DNA from 4 places in the Streptomyces sp. NPDC018045 genome. Region 1 is predicted to be linked to each of the others. Evidence: riboswitches for the same ligand, from Rfam matches in the RefSeq annotation. Region 1 holds a riboswitch; each other region holds the start of a gene.

Evidence for each region. A riboswitch is a leader RNA that binds a small molecule or an ion and turns the genes downstream of it on or off. The one in region 1 is predicted to bind cobalamin.
Region 2: another riboswitch for cobalamin. It lies ahead of ACH4EB_RS20885 (ABC transporter substrate-binding protein); the one in region 1 lies ahead of ACH4EB_RS32085 (cobalamin biosynthesis protein).
Region 3: another riboswitch for cobalamin. It lies ahead of ACH4EB_RS33790 (ABC transporter substrate-binding protein); the one in region 1 lies ahead of ACH4EB_RS32085 (cobalamin biosynthesis protein).
Region 4: another riboswitch for cobalamin. It lies ahead of ACH4EB_RS19770 (FecCD family ABC transporter permease); the one in region 1 lies ahead of ACH4EB_RS32085 (cobalamin biosynthesis protein).

Annotation. Positions count from the first base shown of each region.
Region 1 covers NZ_JBIRFL010000024.1:61,168-66,699, forward strand. Annotated here, with positions in the region: gene ACH4EB_RS32075 (inorganic phosphate transporter) at 1-876, shown strand, start outside; gene ACH4EB_RS32080 (hypothetical protein) at 941-1,186, shown strand; cobalamin riboswitch at 1,386-1,536, shown strand; gene ACH4EB_RS32085 (cobalamin biosynthesis protein) at 1,667-2,647, shown strand; gene ACH4EB_RS32090 (cobyric acid synthase) at 2,677-4,299, shown strand; gene ACH4EB_RS32095 (putative cobaltochelatase) at 4,299-5,532, shown strand, end outside.
Region 2 covers NZ_JBIRFL010000008.1:206,529-212,060, forward strand. Annotated here, with positions in the region: gene ACH4EB_RS20875 (ABC transporter ATP-binding protein) at 1-554, opposite strand, end outside; gene ACH4EB_RS20880 (FecCD family ABC transporter permease) at 551-1,597, opposite strand; gene ACH4EB_RS20885 (ABC transporter substrate-binding protein) at 1,603-2,601, opposite strand; cobalamin riboswitch at 2,639-2,760, opposite strand; gene ACH4EB_RS20890 (Mov34/MPN/PAD-1 family protein) at 2,799-3,221, opposite strand; gene ACH4EB_RS20895 (amino acid permease) at 3,324-4,799, opposite strand; gene ACH4EB_RS20900 (DUF2017 domain-containing protein) at 5,142-5,532, opposite strand, start outside.
Region 3 covers NZ_JBIRFL010000029.1:26,994-32,525, forward strand. Annotated here, with positions in the region: gene ACH4EB_RS33780 (MFS transporter) at 1-679, shown strand, start outside; gene ACH4EB_RS33785 (class I SAM-dependent methyltransferase) at 648-1,397, shown strand; cobalamin riboswitch at 1,463-1,645, shown strand; gene ACH4EB_RS33790 (ABC transporter substrate-binding protein) at 1,675-2,718, shown strand; gene ACH4EB_RS33795 (FecCD family ABC transporter permease) at 2,715-3,815, shown strand; gene ACH4EB_RS33800 (ABC transporter ATP-binding protein) at 3,812-4,630, shown strand; gene ACH4EB_RS33805 (ferric reductase-like transmembrane domain-containing protein) at 4,615-5,532, opposite strand, start outside.
Region 4 covers NZ_JBIRFL010000007.1:307,155-312,686, forward strand. Annotated here, with positions in the region: gene ACH4EB_RS19745 (sulfurtransferase) at 1-312, shown strand, start outside; gene ACH4EB_RS19750 (DUF1416 domain-containing protein) at 368-655, shown strand; gene ACH4EB_RS19755 (DUF3099 domain-containing protein) at 769-1,056, shown strand; gene ACH4EB_RS19760 (DsrE family protein) at 1,089-1,454, opposite strand; gene ACH4EB_RS19765 (FABP family protein) at 1,770-2,333, shown strand; cobalamin riboswitch at 2,357-2,488, shown strand; gene ACH4EB_RS19770 (FecCD family ABC transporter permease) at 2,588-3,697, shown strand; gene ACH4EB_RS19775 (ABC transporter ATP-binding protein) at 3,697-4,491, shown strand; gene ACH4EB_RS19780 (ABC transporter substrate-binding protein) at 4,581-5,532, shown strand, end outside.

The sequences.
Region 1 (5,532 bases):
CGGCTGACCTACCGGCTGGCCCGCGGCCGCGCCGAGGAGGACACCGCCAAGGGCTACCGCGCCGGGCAGATCGCCTCGGCCGCGCTGGTCTCCCTCGCCCACGGCACCAACGACGCCCAGAAGACGATGGGCGTGATCACCCTCGCGCTGATCACCGGCGGCGTCGTCGCCCCGCACGCCGACCCGCCGCTGTGGGTCATCGCCTCGGCCGGCCTGGCCATCGCGCTCGGCACGTACCTGGGCGGCTGGCGGATCATCCGCACGATGGGCAAGGGCATCACCGACATCCAGCCGCCGCAGGGCTTCGCCGCCCAGACCGGTGCCGCGGCCACCATCCTGGCCTCCTCCCACCTCGGCTTCGCGCTCTCCACCACCCAGGTCTGCTCCGGCTCGGTCATGGGCTCGGGGCTGGGCCGCAAGGGCGGCGTGGTGCGCTGGTCCACGGCGGGCCGGATGGCCGCCGCCTGGGTCCTGACGCTGCCGGCCGCCGGGCTGGTCGCGGCGGGCGCCGCGCTCCTGGCGGACCAGGGCGACTGGGGCATCGCGACCGTCGCCGTCCTGGCGCTCGCCGTCTGCGGCGTGATCTGGGCGCTCTCCCGGCGCAAGCCGGTGGACCACAGCAACGTCAACGAGGGCCCGGCAGCGGAGCCCGCGGGCGTCGTCACCACCGCCCTGCAGGCCGTCTCGCCGCCGCCCGCCGGTCCGGTCGTGACCGGGCCCGCCACGGCCGTCACCACGATCCCGGCGCCCGCGATGGCCGAGGCGCCGCTCGCGGACCCGGTCGGCGCCGACCCGGTGATCGCCGATCCGGTCACCGTCCACCCGCACGAGACGCGTGCCCAGCGCCGCGCCAAGGCCGGCTCGGCCGCCGGCTGACCAGGCCGCCCGGCTCCCGCCGCTTCCACGGCCTCCCCCGCTTCCACGAAGGAACGAGAACGCAATGAACATCGACTGGGCAGCGCTCGGCCAGGTCTTCGGCGTCACGCTGTTCGTGACGGTCGGGATCGTGGGCCTGTTCACCCTCGGCATCGTCGGCACGTCGCGCAAACCGCGGCAGGAGGGCACGCCGGTGACCGCCGACGGGCCCGACGCCCCCGGCGGCGCGGCGCGGACCGGTGCGTACGTCTGCTTCGCGCTGTGCGCGGCGGCCGTGGCGTACGGGATCTACCTGATCGTCGCGACCTGAGAGCCGGCCACGGCACGGCCCCCGGGGCGTCCGGTGACCGCGGTACCCGCCGCGTCCACCGGGCGCCCCGTCGCCGTGTCCGGGCACCGCGCCGTCTGTGTCCTTGCCCACAGGCCCTGCCACGGCTCCGCCCCCAGGTCAAGCGTGAGTTGACGGGCTTCGCGGAGCGTGGTGGACTGCCGGAGCCATTCGGCGACAGATGAGGAAGTCCGGTGAGAATCCGGCGCGGTCCCGCCACTGTCACCGGGGAGCGCCCCTCCACCAAGGGCCACGGTCCGCGTCCCGCGACGCAGGTTCCCGTACGGACTGGAAGGCCGGGGGAAGTGCCGATCCGGGGAGCCAGGAGACTCTCGTCGCCGTACCCGTCGAACCAGGGCGCGGACCCTGAGTGAGGACCTACCGCCATGCCCGGCCGCAGTTCGAGAGCCCCTGGACGTACGCCCGTACTGCCCCTCCGAGGCGCGACGGCGGTCTGATCCGATGCGTGCCGAACACGCCGGCTACGCGTGCGGCGCGGCCCTCGGTTTCCTCGGCGACCTGGCCGTGGGCGACCCCCGGCGCGGCCACCCCGTGGCCGCCTTCGGGCGGGCCGCGGCCGCCGTGGAACGCCGTCTGTGGCGCGACCACCGCGGGCCCGGCGCCCTGCACACCGCGCTGCTCGCGGGCGGTACCGCCGCCGGTGCGGCGCTGCTGGAGCGCGCCGTGCGCCGCTCCCCCGCCGCCTTCCCGGCCTCCGTCGCGCTGACCGCCGCCGCCACCTGGGCGGTGCTGGGCGGCACCTCGCTGGGCCGCGAGGCGCGGGCCGTCGGCGGTGCGCTCGCGGCGGGCGACCTGGACGTGGCGCGCGAGCGGCTGCCGCACCTGTGCGGGCGCGACCCGCAGGCCCTGGACGGGCAGCAGATGGCGCGCGCGGTGGTCGAGTCCGTCGCCGAGAACACCTCGGACGCGGTGGTCGGCGCCCTGGTGTGGGGCGCGGCCGCCGGTGTGCCGGGGCTGCTGGCCTTCCGCGCGGTCAACACGCTGGACGCGATGGTGGGGCACAGGTCGCCGCGCTACCGCCGCTTCGGCTGGGCCGCGGCGCGGCTCGACGACGTGGCCGGCTTTCCCGGCTCCCGGCTGTCCGCCGCGCTGGCGGTGCTGGCGGGGCCGGACCGGCGGGGCGCGTGGCGCGCCTGGCGGCAGGACGGCCCGTCCCACCCGAGCCCCAACGCAGGCCCGGTGGAGGCGGCGTTCGCCGGGGCGCTGGGCGTACGGCTGGGCGGCACGCTGGCGTACGGCGGCCGGGTCGAGCACCGCCCGGTGCTCAACGGCGGCACCGGGCGCCCCGTCGCGGTCCCGGACATCGAACGGGCCGTGCGGCTGTCGCGCCGGGTCAGCGCGCTGGCGCTGACGGCCACGGTCGCGGGCCGGCTCGCGGCCGGGGCGGTACGGCGGGCCCGTACGGCCGGGAGGGCCAAGTGAGCAGCAGTGCGGACGGCGAGGAGTGCCACGTGAACGGACCGGGTCAAGCACCGCTCGGCGGGGGGCTGCTGGTGGCGGGCACCACGTCCGACGCGGGCAAGAGCGTGGTGACGGCGGGCATCTGCCGCTGGCTGGCCCGCAAGGGCGTGAAGGTGGCGCCCTTCAAGGCGCAGAACATGTCGCTGAACTCGTTCGTGACGCGCGAGGGCGCGGAGATCGGGCGGGCGCAGGCCATGCAGGCCGCCGCGGCGCGCGTCGAGCCGAGCGCCCTGATGAACCCGGTGCTGCTGAAGCCGGGCGGTGACCGCAGCAGCCAGGTCGTGCTGATGGGCAAGCCGGTGGGCGAGCTGAGCGCGCGCGGCTACCACGCGGGGCGTCAGGAACAGTTGCTCGGTACGGTCACGGACTGCCTCCAGGAACTGCGGCGTACGCATGACGCGGTGATCTGCGAGGGCGCGGGCAGCCCGGCGGAGATCAACCTGCGGCGCAGCGACATCGTGAACATGGGCATCGCTCGGGCCGCGCGGATACCGGCCGTGGTGGTCGGCGACATCGACCGGGGCGGGGTGTTCGCCTCGTTCTTCGGCACCACGGCGCTGCTGTCCCCGGAGGACCAGGCGCTGGTCGCGGGCTATCTCGTCAACAAGTTCCGGGGCGATGTGACGCTGCTGGAGCCGGGCCTGGACATGCTGAAGGAGCTGACCGGGCGGCCGACGCTCGGGGTGCTGCCGTTCGCGCACGGCCTGGGCATCGACGAGGAGGACGGCCTGAGGGTGTCGCTGCGCGGCGCGGTCCGCGAGAGCGTCGTCGCGCCGCCGCACGGCGCCGACGTGCTGCGGGTCGCGGTGGCCGCCGTACCGTTGATGTCGAACTTCACGGACGTGGACGCGCTCGCCGCCGAACCGGGTGTCGTGGTGCGCTTCGTGGACCGCGCCGAGGAACTGGCCGACGCCGACCTCGTCGTGCTGCCCGGCACCCGCGGCACCGTCCGGGCGATCCGGTGGCTGCGCGAGCGCGGCATCGCGGACGCGGTGCGGCGGCGCGCGGCGGAAGGCCGTCCGGTGCTCGGCATCTGCGGCGGCTTCCAGATGCTGGGCGAACGCATCGAGGACGAGGTCGAGTCGAAGGCCGGGACGGTGGACGGGCTGGGCCTGCTGCCCGTACGCGTGCGGTTCGCGGCCGACAAGACCCTGGCCCGGCCGTCCGGCGAGGCGCTGGGCGAGCCGGTCGAGGGATACGAGATCCACCACGGCGTGGCCGAGGTCTCCGGCGGCGAGCCCTTCCTGGACGGCTGCCGGTCCGGGGCGGTCTGGGGCACCCACTGGCACGGCTCCCTGGAGAGCGACGGCTTCCGGCGGGCGTTCCTGCGTCGGGTCGCCGCCGACGCGGGCCGGGCGTTCGTCCCCGCGCCGGACACCAGCTTCGCCGCGCTGCGCGAGGAGCAGCTCGACCGGCTCGGCGACCTGATCGAGGAGCACGCGGACATGGAGGCGCTGCTGCGGCTCATCGAGGACGGGGTGCCGACGGGGCTGCCGTTCGTGCCGCCGGGGGCGCCGCCGATACCGCAGCCGTCGTTCCGCGCTCCGGCGGCAGCCGACGCGGCCACCGCCCCACCCGCACACCGCACGTCCCTCGAAGGGGGTACTCCCTGATGGCATCGGTCCCTTATCCGTTCACCGCGGTCGTCGGCATGTCCGACATGCGGCTGAGCCTGCTGCTCAACGCCATCTCGCCGGCCATCGGCGGGGTGCTGGTCCGCGGCGAGAAGGGCACCGCGAAGTCGACGATCGTACGGGGCCTGACGGCGCTGATGCCGGACGTCCCCGTGGTCACCGGCTGCCGCTTCTCCTGCGACCCCGCCGCGCCGGACCCGGCGTGCCCGGACGGCCCGCACGAGGCGGTCGGCGCGGAGGAGCGCCCGGCCCGCATGGTCGAGCTCCCCGTCGGCGCCTCCGAGGACCGCCTCGTCGGGGCGCTGGACATCGAGCGGGCCCTGTCGGAGGGCGTGAAGGCGTTCGAGCCGGGCCTGCTGGCGGACGCGCACCGCGGCATCCTGTACGTCGACGAGGTCAACCTCCTCCACGACCACCTCGTCGACCTGCTGCTCGACGCCGCCGCCATGGGCGCCTCCTACGTGGAGCGCGAGGGCGTCTCCGTACGGCACGCGGCGCGCTTCCTGCTCGTCGGCACCATGAACCCCGAAGAGGGCGAGCTGCGGCCGCAGTTGCTGGACCGCTTCGGGCTGACCGTGGAGGTCGCCGCGTCCCGCGAGCCGGACCAGCGGGTGGAGGTCGTGCGGCGCCGGCTGGGGTATGACGCGGACCCGGCGGGTTTCGCGGCGCGCTGGGCCGCCGAGGAGAACGACCTGCGGGAGCGGATCGCCGCCGCGCGGGCGCTGCTGCCGGATGTGGTCCTCGGCGACGCGGTGCTGCGGCAGATCGCCGCCGTGTGCGCCGCGTTCGAGGTGGACGGCATGCGCGCGGACATCGTGATGGCGCGTACCGCCTGCGCGCTGGCCGCCTGGGCGGGCCGTACGGACGTCCGCGAGGAGGACGTACGGCAGGCCGCCCTGCTGGCCCTCCCCCACCGGCGCCGCCGCAATCCGTTCGACGCCCCCGGCCTGGACGAGGACAAACTCGACCAGGTGCTGGAGGAGTTCGGCGCGGACGAGGACGACGATCCGGAACCCGACCCGGACCCCGACGGCGGCCCGGAGGACGGCCCCGACGGGCCGGGTGGCGGGCAGCCGCCGCAGGACGGCGACGGCGGTACGGACGGGCCGCCGGGCGAGGACGCCCAGGCACCGCACGACCAGCCGCAACTGCCCGAGCAGGCGCCGGCTCCGGAGGCGGACCCGGCACCCGCCGACCCGAAGGCGCAGTCCC
Region 2 (5,532 bases), on a different contig from region 1:
AGGTGGTTGGTCGGCTCGTCGAGGACGAGCAGGGACGGCTGCTGCACGAGTGCCCGCGCGACCAGGACGCGCTGCCGTTCGCCGCCCGAGAGCGCGGCGAAGGAACGGTCGCGCAGCTCCGCGACGCCCACCCACGCCAGTGCCCGGTCGGCGAGGGCGGTGTCGGCCGCCGAGTCGGTCTCCCAGAAGCGCTTGTGCGGGGAGCGGCCCATGGCGACGATCTCGCGCACGGTCAGCTCGAAGGTGCCGCTGCCGTCCTGGGGGACGGTGGCGACGCGCCGGGCCCGCTCCTTGGCCGTGAACCCGGCCAGGTCCCGGCCGTCCAGGGTGATCCGGCCGTGGGTGGGGGCCAGGGTGCCGTAGACGCAGCGCAGCAGGGTGGTCTTGCCGCTGCCGTTGGGCCCGACCAGGCCGACCGTCTCGCCCGGGGCGACGTGCAGGTCGGCGCCGTCGACGAGATGACGGCCGTCGACGCCGTACGACAGGCCCTCGGTCCGCAGTTCGGCGGGGGCGGCGCCCGCCGGGGTGTCCGTGTCCGTGCTCCGGCCGCTCATCCGGTGATCCCTTCCGTACGGGTGGTGCGGCGCAGCAGCCACAGGAAGAACGGGCCGCCGGCCAGGGCGGTGACCACCCCGACGGGGATCTCCTGGGAGCCGGCGACGGTGCGGGCCAGCAGGTCGGCGAGGACGACGAAGACCGCGCCCGCCAGCGCGACGACCGGCAGCAGGGCGCGGTGCGAGGCGCCGACGAGCATGCGGACGGCGTGCGGCACCATCAGCCCGACGAAGCCGATCGACCCGCTGGCCGCCACGAGTACGCCGGTGACCAGTGACGCGAGGACGAAGACGGCGGCGCGGAAGCGGCCGGTGTCCAGGCCGAGGACGGTGGCGCCCTCCTCGCCCACGAGCAGCAGGTCGAGCGGCCGGGCGAGGGTGAGCAGCAGGGCGAGACCGGCGAGCAGCACGAGGGCGGGCAGCCACAGGGTGTCCCAGCGGGCCTGGCCGAGGCCGCCCAGCGTCCAGAACATGAGGGACCGCAGGTGTTCGGCCCGGGCCGAGGTGACCAGGACGAGGCTGGTCAGCGCGGAGAGGATGTACTGCACCGCGACGCCCGCCAGCACCAGCCGTCCGGTCGTCATGGTGCCGCCGCGCCGGGCCAGGGCGTAGACGGCGACCAGCGCGCCCAGCGATCCGGCGAAGGCGGCCAGCGGCATCGCGACCGCGCCGGCCAGGCCGCCGCCGACGCCGAGGACGACGACCATGACGGCGCCGGTCGAGGCCCCGGAGGAGACGCCGAGCAGGAACGGGTCGGCGAGCGGGTTGCGGACCAGCGCCTGTAGGACGGTGCCGATGACGGCGAGCCCCGCGCCGACGACGGCGCCGAGCAGGACGCGCGGCAGCCGTACGTCGAGGACGATGGTCGGGAACGGGCCGGCGGGCGCGTCCCCGGTCAGGATGCGCAGCACGTCGCCGGGCGGGACGCGGACGGAGCCGAGGACGAGCCCGGCCAGGCCCGCCGCGAGCAGGGCGGCGGCGAGCACGGTCAGGACGAGGGTGTGGCGCAGGCGGCGCGGCGGTGCCGCGGTCGTGCAGGTCACCGGGGCTACTTGACGGCGTCGGGGTGAAGCTGTCCGGCCAGCGACCGGACGGCGTCGGGTACGCGTACGCCGAGTACCGCGCTGGACAACGGCAGCACCGCGAACCGCTTGTTCTTGATGGCCGGTACGTCCTGGAGCGCGGGGTCGTCGAGCAGCCGCTTCTTCTTCGCCGCGACGCTGATACCGCCGTAGTCGTAGATCACGATGATCTCGGGCTTGCGCTCGACGATCTGCTCCCAGGACACGTCGGCCCAGGTCTTGGCCCGGTCCGCGAAGACGTTGCGGCCGCCGGCGAGGGAAATGATCTCGTTGCCGATGCCCTGGCCGCCCGCGGTGTGCACGGCGGAGTCGCCGCTGTCGTAGACGAAGACGGCGGCCGGGTCGGTCCCCTTCAGCTTGTCCTTGGTGGCGGCGATCGTCGTCTCGGCCTTCTTGACCAGGGCTTCGGCCCGGTCGCGTACGCCGAAGGTGGCGCCGACCTCGCGGATCTCCTGGGCGAGCTGCCGAATGCCGGTCCTGCCGTGGGAGCAGTACTCGACGTTCAGGCGGGTCTTGATGCCGGACTTCTCCAGCGCGGCCCGTTCGCGGCCCTCGCCCTTGTCGAAGGCGCTGGCGTAACCGCCGTAGACGAAGTCGGGGTTGGCGCCGAGCAGCGTCTCGTAGGAGGGGTATCCCTTGGCGAGGACCTTGACGCTCCGGTAGTCCTTCTCGTACTGCGGCAGCACCTTGTCGTCGAGGTAGGCGGTGCCGGCCAGCCGGTCCTTGAGGCCGAGGGCGAGCATGATCTCGGTGGTGTGCTGGTTCATGGTCACCACGCGCTCGGGCGGTGCCTCGAAGGTGGTGCGTACGCCGCAGTTCTCGACGGTGTACGGGAAGCCGGCCGTCTTCGCCGTGGCCCCGCCGGGCGCCTTCCCGTCGCCGTCGGTGCCGCAGGCGGCGAGCGGCAGCAGGAGCGCCGCCGCCGTGAGCGCGCGCAGCGCGCCGCGGGACCTGGATCTGGCCATGGCCGTGCCTCCTCCGGGGGATCCGCGTCCCCTGGTCGGTGTGCTGAGGGCGGCAGGTCAGTTCCTGGCTTCCAGGCATGCGGCCTGGTCACAGTGGCGGGACCGTCCCGGATTCGCACCGGGTTCCTGGGTCCTGCCGCCCGAGGTGATGCGGCACAGTGTGTCAGGTGCGCGGGCGGCGTCCGCCGCCGCGGTGCTCAGTAGGCGTCGACGACCTCGACGTCTTCTTCCGTGACCACGCCGTCCACGATCCGGAACGAGCGGAACTGGAACGGTCCGGCGTCGTCGGTGTCGGCCGTGGAGACCAGGACGTAGTGGGCGCCGGGCTCGTTGGCGTAGGAGATGTCCGTACGGGACGGGTACGCCTCGGTGGCGGTGTGCGAGTGGTAGATGATCACCGGCTCCTCGTCCCGGTCGTCCAGCTCGCGGTAGAGCTTCAGCAGGTCCGAGGAGTCGAACTCGTAGAAGGTGGGCGAGCGGGCGGCGTTGAGCATCGGGATGAACCGCTCGGGGCGGCCGCTGCCCTCCGGACCCGCGACCATGCCGCAGGCCTCGTCGGGATGGTCCTTGCGGGCGTGGTCCACGATCTGGTCGTACAGAGCCTTGGTAAGGGTCAGCATGGGCCCAAGAATAAGCAGGCGGGCCGGTGCGTACCGAAGGTTGGTACGCACCGGCCCGCATGCTGGACAGGCACGGAAAGTCCGCCCCGGAAGGGGCCGTTCTCAGTCCTGGTCGCCGCTCTTGCCGGCCGCCGCCGCCCCCACGGCGGGAGCGGCCGGCCTGGCGAACATCTCCGGGTTGCGGGACTTGAGCACCAGGTAGCTGACGCCCAGGACCAGCGCCCAGAACGGCGCCGCGTACAGCGAGACGCGGGCGTCCGGGTCCACGCCCATCATCACGATCACCATGCCGATGAAGGCCAGCGCGAAGATCGAGGTGTACGGGGCGCCGGGCGCCTTGAACTCGGACTGCGGCAGCTCACCGCGGTCGGCCTTGGCCCGGAACCGGAGCTGCGACAGCAGGATCATGATCCAGGCCCACATACCGGAGATCGTCGCGAAGGAGACGACCAGGTCGAAGGCCTTGCCCGGCCACTGGTAGTTGATCCCCACGCCGAACAGCATCATCGCGACGGAGACGCCGGTGCCCCAGGTCGGCAGGCCGTTCTTGCTGAGGCGGGTGAACAGCTTGGGCCCCTGGCCGTTGAGCGCGAGGTCGCGCAGCATCCGGCCGGTGGAGTACATGCCGGAGTTGGCCGAGGACAGCGCCGCGGTCAGCACGACGAAGTTGACGATGGCCGCGCCGGCCGGCAGGCCGATCTGCTGGAAGGCCGCGACGAAGGGGCTCACGCCCGGCTTGAAGACGGTCCAGCTCACGACGGACAGGATGATGATGAGCGCGCCGATGTAGAAGAGGCCGATCCGCCACGGCACGGTGTTGATGGCCTTCGGCAGGACCTTCTTCGGGTTGGTGGCCTCGCCCGCGGTGACGCCGACGAGTTCGACCGCCAGGAAGGCGAACATCACGATCTGCAAGGTCATCAGCGTGCCGCCGATGCCCTTCGGGAAGAATCCGCCGTCCGACCACAGAAGGCTGAAGGAAGCGGTGTCACCGGCGTCGGAGAAACCGATGGTGATCACACCGAGACCGATGAGGATCATGCCGATGATCGCGGTGACCTTGACCATCGAGAACCAGAACTCCAGCTCACCGAAGAGCTTCACGGAGATCAGGTTGATTCCGAACAGGGCGACCGTGAACACCAGGGCCGACGCCCACTGGGGTATTCCCTTGTTCCAGTACTGCACATAGGTGGCTGCTGCAGTCACTTCCGTGATGCCGGTGACCACCCAGAACAGCCAGTACGTCCAGCCGGTCACGAATCCCATGAACGGCCCGAGGAATTCACGGGCGTACTCCGAGAAGGAGCCCGACACCGGGCGGTACATGAGCAGCTCGCCCAGCGCCCGCATGATGAAGAAGATGACCAGGCCCACGATGGCGTAGGCCAGGATGATGCTGGGTCCCGCTTTGGAGATCGCCTTGCCCGCTCCGAGGAACAGACCGGTTCCGATGGCGCCACCGATGGCGATCATCTGGATCTGCCGGTTTCCCAGCCCCCGCTGGTAACCCTCTTCCGAGGCAGATCCCGCGGCGTCGCTGCCGCCGGCTTTCTTTTCGACCTGCACAGAGGTCATGTGTGGTGCGCCCTTCTCCATTCCGACCCGGTCTGTCCGGATCGGGTTCCGATCCCCCCGGATGGAGTTCCTGCACGCCGACGGTCGGCCGGCCAAGCGCTCCCGGAGTGACAGGGGTGGCGTCACTCACGGCAGGTCGTGAACATCTATCACGGCCCCTTGGACATCTACCAGCGATGTCTTGGAGCCGAGCACAAGAAAAGTAGGATAAGTGCTGGAATGGGCTGCTGGGTAGTCAGGGTCGGTGACGCGATCGTTATCCGGATTTGAGCGTCCGTTGAGCGGGCGCCGCGCGGGGGAGTCCGGGGACGTCGCGCCGGAGCCGGGTCCGCCGCTCGTACGTCAGGCCGTCAGCGTCTCGATCAGGCTCTCCTGGAGGCCGCCCAGCCACAGATAGGCCATCACCATGGGCTTGCGCGGGTCGCTGTCCGGCAGCCGCAGCAGCTCGCCGCTCTCGTCCTCGTCGGTGACCTCCAGACGGGTGCCGATGGCCAGCCGCAGGTCGTTCAGGGCCCCCAGCCACTGCCGCGACTCGTCCGGCTTCAGACGCAGCACGGCGCCGTCCACGGAGCCCTCCCCGCCGGCGTCCGGCCCGTCCGCGCCGCCCGGCCCGCCGACCGGGCCGAGCGCGTCCAGGGCCCGCACGACCGCGAGCGCGTCCTCGCGCTTACGGGTCCGCAGGTCGTTCTCCGTGTAGCGGCGGAACTCGGCCGCGGCGGCGTGCGTGGCGTCG
Region 3 (5,532 bases), on a different contig from region 1:
GGAGCGCCGCGTCCACGTTCCCGCGGCCGGCCAGGGGCTGCTGGCCGGGATCGCCGTCCTCCCCTTCGTCGCCAACGGCCTGGCGTTCTACCTGTACTTCCACTTCCAGCACTACCTCGCCGTGTACGCCGTGGCGCGGGCCTCCAGCGAGTTCTACAGCCTCGTGCTCCTGACCTGCTTCGTCCTGGTCATCGTCGTCCAGCCGCTCGCCTCGGACGGCATCCGGCGGATGAGCTACCCCGTCGCCCTGGCGGTCGGATTCGCGGGGCTGGCCGCCGGGATGGCGGTGCTGGCGTCGGGGACGCGGACCGCCCTGCTGGCGGGCGGCGTCCTGATCACGCTCGGCGACATCGTGCTCTTCCTGAAGAACGACCTGGAGGCCCTGCGCCGCAGTCCGCGTTCGGATGCCGTGGTCTTCGGGCAGCAGCGGCTCGCCGCGGGGCTGGGGGCCGGTGCCAGCGGCGTCCTGGGCGGGCAGCTCTACGGCTTCGGCGAACGCGCCGGGCACCCGGGCTGGTTCTGGCTCTTCGCCGCGGCCCAGTGCGTCCTGCTGCCACCGCTCCTGCTCGCGCTGCGGCGCGGACGGAGCGCCCCTCCCCCCGCTCCCACTGTTCACGACGACCTCACGGAAGGACCACTGGTTCCCGATGACGCACACGGGCGGATTCCAGGACGATGACTTCTGGACCGAGTTCCACGACTTCCTCTTCTCCGACCAGCGCCATGCCCAGGCCGAGGAGCTGCTCACCACCTCTCCCCTGCTGTCCTTCCCGACCGGCGCCCGGGTGCTGGACCTGTGCTGCGGGCCGGGGGTGTTCACCGTTCCGCTCGCCCGCAGGGGCTTAGGCGTGACGGGCGTCGACCGCAGCCCGGCCATGCTGGACCGCGCCCGCAAGCGGTCCGCCGACGCCGGGGTCACGGCCCGGTACGTACAGGCCGACATGCGGGAGTTCTGTGAGCCCGGTGCCTTCGACGTGGTCCTCAACATGTTCACGTCGTTTGGCTACTTCGACGACCCGGCCGACAACGCCCGCGTGCTGCGCACCCTGCACACCTGCCTGGTCCCCGGCGGCACGCTGCTCCTGGACCTGGCCGGAAAGGAACTGCTGGCCCGCAAGGTCACCCCGCCCAAAGTCGTGCGGCGCGGCGACGACCTGCTGGTGCAGACCGACACGGTGCTGGACGACTGGGCGCGGCTGCGCAGCGACTGGGTGCTCGTACGGGGCGACCGGGTGACGCGTACGAGCCTGGTGTGGTTCGTCTACAGCGCCGTGGAGCTGCGGCGGATGGCCGAGGAAGCCGGCTTCGAGGACATCGAGATCTTCGGTGGCTTCGACGGCCGTCCGTACGACCAGGACGCCGAGCGGCTGGTACTCCGGGCGGCTCGCGGGGCGTGACCGGGGCGCCTTTCCCAGGCGGAGGGCGCGCGGAGTCCGTCGCGCGCCCTTTGCCCCGAGCCCGGCCAACCGTAATATCACCTGGTCATCACCGCGACGGGAGTCAGGAAGCCGGTGCGATTCCGGCACGGTCCCGCCACTGTGACCGGGGAGTGCACCCCTGCGACAGGCCACTGCGCGCGGCGCGGGAAGGCCGGGGGAACGTCGATCCGGGAGTCAGGACACTGGCCTGTCGCGGGCCCGTTCCGAGGAGCGCGGACTCCGCAGGAGGCTTTACGTGTACGACGGCACGCCCTGTCCCCCCTTCTCTCCCCCCTCCGCCCGGCTGCGCCGGACGCGACGCGCCGCGGCACTGGCCGTGGCCCTCTCCGCCGTACTGCTGACCGGCTGCGGCACGGCGCGGGACACCGCGGGCGGCGCGCGGCCCGCGGCCTCGGCGGCGAAAGGTTTCCCGGTCACCATCGACAACTGCGGCATCCGTACCACTTACAAGAAACCGCCCTCCCGGGTGCTCACCATCCACCAGCACCCCGCCGAGCTGATGCTGGCGCTGGGGCTCCGCGACCGGATGATCGGCACCGCCTTCCCCGACTCCGCCGTCCTGCCGGAACTGCGCGCGGACTACGCGGCCATCCCGCGGCTGGCGAAGAAGGAGCCGTCCTTCGAGACCGTCCTCGAAGCCGATCCGGACTTCGTCTACGGCGGTTACGCCAGCGCGTTCGCCGAGAACGAGGGCCGCTCGCGCAAGGCTTTCGCCGACGCCGGCATCGACACCTACCTCAACCGCGAGTACTGCGGGAAGAAGCAGGTGTCCATCCGGGACACGTACGACGAGATCCGCACCATCGGCAGCATCTTCGGGGTACGGGAGCGGGCCGACAAGCTGGTCGCCGGCCTCCGGGCACGGGTGGACCGGACCACCGAGGCGGTCAAGGGCGCCCCCGCCGTACCGGTCTTCGTGTACGACAGCGGCGACAAGGCGGCTTTCACCGCCGGCGGCAAGAGCCTCGGCACCGAGATCATCCAACTCGCGGGCGGCCGGAACGTCTTCGCGGACCTGGACAAGGTCTTCGGTGACGCGTCCTGGGAGCAGGTCGTCGACCGGAAGCCCGAGGTCATCGCGATCTACGACTACACGGGGGCCGGCAGCGTCGAGCAGAAGAAGAAGTTCCTGCTGTCGCAGCCCTCGCTCGCCGACGTGCCCGCGGTGAGGAACCAGCGGTTCGTCGTCCTGCCGCTGACCGCCACCCTCGTCGGAGTGCGGCCACCGTACGCGGTGGCGGAACTGGCCCGCGCGCTGCACCCCGAGAGGTTCCGGTGACCGCCACCGCCGAGGCGGCGGCCGTACGTGACCGTCGGCCCGAGCCGAGGCCGCGCCGCCGTTCGCTCGTCATCACCCTCGTCGTCCTCACCGTGCTCCTGCTGGTCTCCGCGACGGCGGGCATGGCGATCGGGTCGGTGCACGTGCCGCCGGGCGAGGTGTGGGGCATCGTGACCCACGCGCTGGGCGCCGATTGGTCGGAGCCGGGGTGGTCCGAGGCGCGCGAGACCATCGTGCTGAACGTGCGGGCGCCGCGGGTGATCCTCGGTGCGGTGACGGGCGCGGGGCTCGCGGTGATCGGTACCGCCATGCAGGCCCTGGTACGCAATCCGTTGGCGGAGCCGTATCTGCTCGGCGTCTCCTCGGGCGCGTCCCTGGGCGCCGTCATGGTGATCGTCTTCGGGGTGAGCCTGTTCGGCCCGCTGTCGCTGTCGGCCGCCGCCTTCGCCGGCGCGCTGCTGACCCTGCTGCTCGTCTACACGACGGCCCGCGCCGGCGGCCGCATCACCTCCGTACGGCTGGTGCTGTCGGGCGTGGCGATGGCGGCCGTGCTCACGGCGGTCATGGACGTCCTGCTGCTGACCTCCGACCGGGGCAACGAGGCCCGGGCGGTCCTCGCCTGGACCCTCGGCGGCCTCGGTGGCGTGCAGTGGGGCACGCTCTGGCTGCCGGGCACGGCGCTGCTACTGGGCATCGCCGTCCTCCTGGTCCAGGCCCGGTCGCTCAACCTGCTGCTCGCGGGTGAGGAGTCCGCCACGACGATGGGGCTGGACGTGGCGCGGTTCCGGGCCCGGATGTTCGTCCTCCTCTCGCTCGTCACCGGCGTCCTGGTGGCCGCGGCCGGGCCGATCGGCTTCGTCGGCCTGATGCTGCCGCACATCGTGCGGCTGTTCGTGGGCGGCGACCACCGCCGGGTGCTGCCCGCGGCCGCACTGGCCGGTGCGGTGTTCCTGATCTGGGCCGACATCGCGGCACGGACGGTCGCCGCGCCGATGGAGATCCCCGTCGGGGTGCTGACCGCGCTGTGCGGCGGACCGTTCTTCCTGTGGCTGATGCGCCGCGACGCCCGCCGTACCGTGCGCCGAGGAGTGGCATGAGCGCGACCGAACTGACCGTTGACGGCGTCACGCTCACCGCCGGAGCACACCATCTGGTGCGGGACGTCTCCCTGACCGCCCGGCCCGGCGAGGTGGTCGGCCTGGTCGGACCCAACGGCAGCGGCAAGTCGAGTCTGCTGCGCGCCGTCTACCGGGTGCTGCGGCCCGACGCGGGACACGTCCGCGTGGACGGCGCGGACGCCTGGTCACTGCCGGTACGGCGGCTGGCCCGCACGGTGGCCGCCGTGGTGCAGGAGGCGGGCGCCGACTTCGACCTGACCGTGCGCGAGGTCGTCGCGATGGGCCGCACACCGCACAAGCGGCTGCTCGACGGGGACAGCGCCGAGGACGCCGCCCTGGTGACGTGGGCCCTGGAGTCGGTGGACGCCGCCGCGCTGGCGGACCGGTCCTTCGACCATCTCTCCGGCGGCGAGCGCCAGCGGGTGCTCATCGCCCGCGCCCTGGCCCAGCGGCCCTCCCTGCTGGTCCTCGACGAGCCGACCAACCATCTGGACGTACGGCACCAGTTGACGGTGCTCGGGGCCCTGCGCAGGCTGCCCGCCACGGTCCTGGTGGCCCTGCACGACCTGAACCTCGCCGCGTACTACTGCGACCGCCTGTACGTCCTGCGCGAGGGGGCGGTGACGGCGTCAGGGCCGCCCGTCGAGGTGCTGACCGAGGAGCTGCTGGCGGAGGTGTACGGCGTGACGGCCGAGGTCGCCGTCAACGCGCGGACGGGCGCGCCGCAGGTGTCGTTCCTGCCCGGGGAACACGACCGGCCGGCCGTCGCGATACCGGATCACTCCGGTATCTGAGTGGCCGGGGCGGTCACGGGCGGCCCGTCCGGCCGGGGCCGCCCGCCGTCGTGGCCGGAGAGGACCACGGCCAGCAGCCCGGCGATCACGGCGGCGGCAGCGACCCGGCCCACCGCCCGGGCCGTCCAGCGCAGCGGCGGGACCTCCGCCTGCCGCCCGGGCGCACCCAGGCGCTCGGCCCGGCGCGCGGGACGCAGCAGCCGGAGCAGAAGCAGCACCGCGACGGGCAGTTGCAGCAGCCACAGGGCGGTACGCGGCCACTCGTCGTACCAGACGTTGGTGCCGTACAGCAGCGTGTGCCAGACGCTCAGCACGTACACGACGATCACGAAGCGGTGCAGCCGGCGCCAGGCGGCCGCGCCGATGCGGTGCCGCACGTAGAAGAGCAGGCCCAGCGGGACGGCGAGATACAGGGCGCCCTGGCCGATGGGGATGGCCAGCTTGCCGGTCCCCGAGTCGTACCAGCCCGGTACGAAGGTGTCGGCGAACGCCGACCACAGGCGGGCCGCCCACGCCAGGCCGCCCGCGTCCCGCACCAGTTCGGCCGCGAACATCAGCGCGTGCGCGAACATCAGCGCCATCGTCGTCAGGCTCGTGGTGCGGTGCCAGCGCTCCAGCACGGCCCGGGACACGGGCAGCCGGCCGGGCCGGGGGCCGGACAGCAGCAGCCCGAGCAGCACCGTCCCCCACGACCACAGCAGCCCGGACCAGCCGAACGCCTGGCTGAGCAGGTACATCCAGTAGGTGCCGGGGTCGTCCATGAAGGGCATGACCGCGACCGTCGCGGACGCCCCGGACCGCATCCGCAGGTACAGGAAGACGAAGACGGCGACGGTGACCACCACTGCCGCGCCGGCGTCCGGCAGGGCCGCCTTGAGGTCGGCCCGCAGCGGAACACGGCC
Region 4 (5,532 bases), on a different contig from region 1:
GCACACCTGCCGCAGGAACAGTCGCAGCGCCCCGGCCACGTGCCGAGCGCCCGCAACATCCCGTGGTCGAAGAACGCCAACGACGACGGCACCTTCAAGTCGGACGACGAGCTCAAGGCCCTCTACGAGGCCGAGAACGTGGACCTGACGAAGGACACCATCGCCTACTGCCGCATCGGCGAGCGCTCGGCGCTCACCTGGTTCGTGCTGCACGAGCTGCTCGGCCAGAGCAACGTCAAGAACTACGACGGCTCCTGGACCGAGTACGGCTCGCTGGTCGGCGTGCCGATCGAGCTCGGCGCCGCCAAGTAGCGCACCGCCGCACCGCCTCCCTCCCGTACCCCTCAACCACCAAGGAAGTACCCCCATGTGTGGAGCCAAGGCCGGCGGCCCGGACGCTTCGGCCATCAAGCCGGGCGAGACCACGATCCAGGGCAGCGTGACCCGCGACGGCCAGCCCGTCACCGGTTACGTGCGCCTGCTGGACAGCACCGGCGAGTTCACCGCCGAGGTCCCCACCTCGGCGACCGGGCAGTTCCGCTTCTACGCGGCCGAGGGCACCTGGACGCTGCGCGCCCTGGTCCCGGGCGCGACCGCGGACCGCACCGTCGTCGCGCAGCACGGTGGCCTCGCGGAGGTCGCCATCGCCGTCTGACACCACGTACGCACGTACGGCCGCCGGGCCGCGCCCCAGGGGTTTGGACGCCTTCGCAAGGGGTGCGGCCCGCCGCGCTTCCCAGCCGCGGCGGCCGGATCTACGGTGGAACCATGTCCGCGCACCAGCGTCCGCCCGCGCAGCGCCGGCACCGCCGGTACTTCGTCCTGATGGGCGTGTGCATCGCCCTGTTCGTGCTGGCGTGGGGCGTCGTACGGCTGTGGTCCGTACCGGCGGCCGTGGCGATGTGCGTGGTCGCCATGGTCATCCCGCCGTTCGCGGCGATCATCGGCAACCGGCGGGAGCCGGGTGAGCGCTGGTGGGACGAGTCGGGCGACCCCGAGTCGGACCGGTGGTGGCGCGAGCTGGACGACCACGGCCCCGGCTCCGGCCGCCGCTGAGCCGTCCTCCGGCCCGCCGCCCTCAGCCGCCCTCAGTAGACGAGCGCCTGCACGCCGTCCGGCATGATCTCGCTCACGAAGACCTGCGCTCCGGCGATCCGGGCGCACTCGATGAGGTCCTTCTCGTCGATGTCCCGGCGGGCCGCGCACTGGGTGCACACGGTGATGGTGCCGCCGCCCGACACGATCCCGTCGATCAGGTCCGGCAGCGGCGCCGCGTGCGGCAGCTCGAACTCCGCCGCGCGCCCCGGCAGCGCGAACCACACCGACTCCCCGGTCAGCCACAGGGAGACGTGCACCCCGCTGGCCACGGCCACCGCCGCCACCGTGAACGCCTGCGAGCACCGCTCGGGGGCGTCCGACCCCGCCGTCACCTTGATCACCAGCTTCTTGGCCATACGGTCACTCTAGAACCGCGGCCCACGCCGCCGGTCACCCGGCGGGACCGACCTCACAGCGCCGCCACCGGCCATGCCGACTAGACTCGCTTCCGGTCCGTAACACCTCACTCCGTCCGAGGAGCGCGCTCGTGCTTGAGGCAGTCTTCACCACCCTGCTCGTCCTGGTCGCCGTCGGCGTCGTCGCCTTCGCCGGGCTGACCTGGAAGAAGCTGTACCAGGGCCAGCGCTGACTCCCGCCCGCCGCCCGCACCCCGGGTACGAGCGCTTCGCGCGCCCCTACCACCTTTTCCCCGATACAGATCGCCTGAGCTGATGATCGAGATCCCGTCCGACCTGAACCCGGCCCTCGTGCCCCTCGCCTTCCTGCTCGGCAACTGGGAGGGCGCGGGCGTCGCGGACTTCCCCGGTACCGAGAAGTGCAACTTCGGCCAAGAGGTCACCTTCACCCACGACGGGCGTGACTTCCTCGAATACACCTCGCACAGTTGGGTGCTCGACGCCGAGGGCAAGAAGGTCGCACCGCTGGAGACCGAGTCCGGCTACTGGCGCATCGACAAGGACCGCAAGGTCGAGATCGTGATGATCCGCGACGGCGGTGTCGCGGAGGTCTGGTACGGCGAGCTGGCCGACCAGAAGCCGCAGATCGACCTGGCGACCGACGCCGTGGCGCGCACCGCCGCCTCCGGCCCGTACACCGGCGGCAAGCGCCTGTACGGGTACGTGAACAGCGACCTGATGTGGGTCGGCGAGAAGGCCACCCCCGAGGTGCCGCTGCGCCCGTACATGTCGGCCCACCTGAAGAAGGTCGTCGACCCCAGCGAGTGGGCCAAGGACCTCAAGGACCTGCCGGACGACGGCATCGCCTTCTTCAAGTAGACGGCCTGCACGTCAGACAGCACACGCAAGACAGCACACACAGTCGCAGAGCGCCCCGCGGGGGAAGTCCGGTGAGAGTCCGGCGCTGACCCGCAACGGTGTGCGGAACGTCCGTTCCGCCAGCCCGATCACCCGCGGGGGCGCCCGTTCCTGACAACTCGCCGTGGACTGCGAGGGGACACCGCCGCCGGCCTCGCGCCACGCGCCGGCCCCTGACCGTACGGACACGGCCCGAGCCGAAGGCGTACGTCCTCTTGGCCGCCTCCGCCCGTACCGCAGATCCCGCCCACGGCGCGGACCCCGCCGGCGCCCGGCCGCGTACCGGCTCGCCGGTGCCCACCGGGCCGCTGGTCGCCGGGCTCGCCGTCGTCCTGCTCGCCTCGCTGGTGTGCGGCGTCGGCCTCGGCGCCGCCGGCATCGGGTGGGATGAGGTGCTGCGCCACCTCGGCTCCGGGCTGAGCGGCGGCACCATCACCTCCGACGAGGTCTCCGCGTACACCATCGTGTGGGAGCTGCGCTTCCCGCGCGCGCTCCTGGCCGCCGTCGTCGGCGCGGGGCTGTCCGCCATCGGCGTGGCCGTCCAGGCCCTGGTGCGCAATGCCCTCGCCGATCCCTTCGTACTCGGCATCTCCTCCGGCGCGGCGGTCGGTGCCAACGCCGTCCTGCTCTTCGGCTCGCTGGCGGCGCTCGGCGTCTGGGCGCTGTCCACGGCCGCCTTCGGCTCGGCGCTGCTGGCCATGGCGCTGGTGTACGCGGCGGCCCGCAGCGCGCACGGCCTGACGCCGCTGCGGCTGGTGCTGACCGGCTCCGCGATGTACTACGGCTTCTCCGCACTCTCCACCCTGATGGTCTTCGCCGCCGACCGGGGCGAGGCGGCGCGCTCCGCCATGATGTGGCTGCTCGGCAGCCTCAGCGGGGCGGGCTGGGGCTCACTGCCCGTCGCCGCGGCGGCGGTGGCCGGCGCGCTGCTGTACCTGATGCTCTCCGCGGGCCGCCTGAACGCGCTCGCCATGGGCGACGAGTCGGCCGCCGCGCTCGGCGTGGACCCCGGACGGCTGCGGCGGGAACTGTTCGCGGTCACGGCGGCCGTCACCGGCGCGGTGGTCGCGGTCAGCGGGGCGATCGGCTTCGTCGGGCTGATGGTGCCGCATGTGACCCGGATGCTGGTGGGCGCCGGGCACCGCCGGGTGCTGGCGGTGGCTCCGCTGCTGGGCGCGGTGCTGATGGTGTGGGTGGACGTCCTGTCCCGGGTGCTGCTGGCGCCCGTCGAACTGCCGGTCGGGGTGATCACCGCCGTGATCGGCGTACCGGCCTTCGTCCTCCTGATGCGGCGCCGCGGCTACACGTTCGGGGGCGGGGTCTGATGCGGGTCGACATCGACGCGGTGTCCGTGGACGTGGCCGGTGCCCGGCTCGTGCACGACATCACCCTGCGCGCGGACAGCGGCCGGGTCGTCGGGCTGGTCGGGCCCAACGGCAGCGGCAAGTCCACCCTGCTGCGCTGCGCCTACCGCGCGCTGCGCCCGGCCGCCGGGACGGTGCGGCTGGACGGCACCGACCTGCACACCATGGGCGTACGCGAAGGGGCCCGGCACCTGGCCGCGCTGCCCCAGGAGTCGGCGACCGAGTTCGGGTTCACGGCCGCCGAGGTCGTCGCGATGGGGCGGCTGCCGCACCAGCGCGGGTCCGGGCGGCCGAGCGCGGCGGACCTCCGGGTGTGCGAGCGGGCGCTGGTACGGACCGGCGCGGCCCACCTGGCCGAGCGCTCGTTCCTGAGCCTGTCCGGCGGGGAGAAGCAGCGCGTCCTGATCGCCCGCGCGCTGGCCCAGGAGCCGCGGGTGCTGGTGCTGGACGAGCCGACGAACCACCTCGACATCGCCCAGCAGCTCGAACTGCTGGCGCTGGTGCGGGACAGCGGACTGACGGTGCTGACCGCGCTGCACGACCTGAACCTGGCCGCCGGGCACTGCGACGAGCTGTACGTCATCTCCGGCGGGCGCATCGTCGCCTCCGGCGCGCCGCACGACGTGCTGGGGCCGGAGCTGCTGGCCGAGGTGTTCGGGGTGCGCGCACACCGCGTACCGCACCCCGAAACCGGCGCCGTACAGCTCCTGTTCGACCGCCTGCCCGGCCGTACCGCCCCGTCGGCCGCCTCCTGACGACCGCCGCGCCCCCCGGACCAAGCCCCCTACAACCTGCCGTACCAACCCCCGCGAAGCCCGTCGTGAAGCCCGCCCCGAGGAGCCCCATGCGCACCCGCCACCGCACCGCCGCCCTGCTCACCGCCCTCACGCTCGCCGCGCTCACCGGCTGCGGCGCGCACGTCGCCGAGGACGGCAAGGACGGCGCGGCCAAGGCGTCCGGGCCGAGCGGGTCCGGTCACTACCCGGTGACGGTCGAGAACTGCGGGACGAGGACGACGTACGACAAGGCGCCCCGGCGGGTGGTCACCAACGACGTCGGGATCGCCGACATCATGTTCGCGCTCGGCCTGGAGGACCACATGGCCGGGTACGTCATGCCGGAGTACCGGGGCCGGATCGACGCCGTCGCCTGGAAGGACGCGTACGCCAAGGTGCCCTGGCTCTCCAAAAAGGCGATCACCAAGGAGATCGCCCTGGACGCCAGGGCCGACCTGGTCTTCGCGGGCTGGAACTACGGCTTCGGCGAGGACAGCGACGTCACCCCCGCCTCCCTGAAGAAGCTCGGCATCGGCAGCTACGTCCTGACCGAGTCGTGCCGCAACGGGGCCGACGGCCGTCAGGGCGGCGCGCGCGGCGTGATGCCGCCGCTGGACGCGCTCTACACCGACCTGAAGACCCTCGGGAAGATCTTCGACGTCGAGGACCGGGCGGACGCGCTGATCGCCACGTACCGCAAGCAGGTGGCCGACGCCCAGGCCAAGGCGCCCGAGGACGGCGCCCGGCCCACCGTCTTCCTCTACGACGGCGGCCAGGACAAGCCGATGACCTCCGGCCGCTTCGCCGGGCCGCACGACATCATCACCAAGGCCGGCGGCGACCACGTCATGAAGGACCTCAAGGACTCCTGGACCACGGTCGGGTGGGAGACGGTGGTCGAGCGGGACCCGGACGTGATCGTCATCAACGACTACGGCACACCGACCGCCGAACAGAAGAAGGCGTTCCTGAAGTCGTACGCGCCGCTGAAGAACGTCTCGGCGGTCAAGAACGACCGCA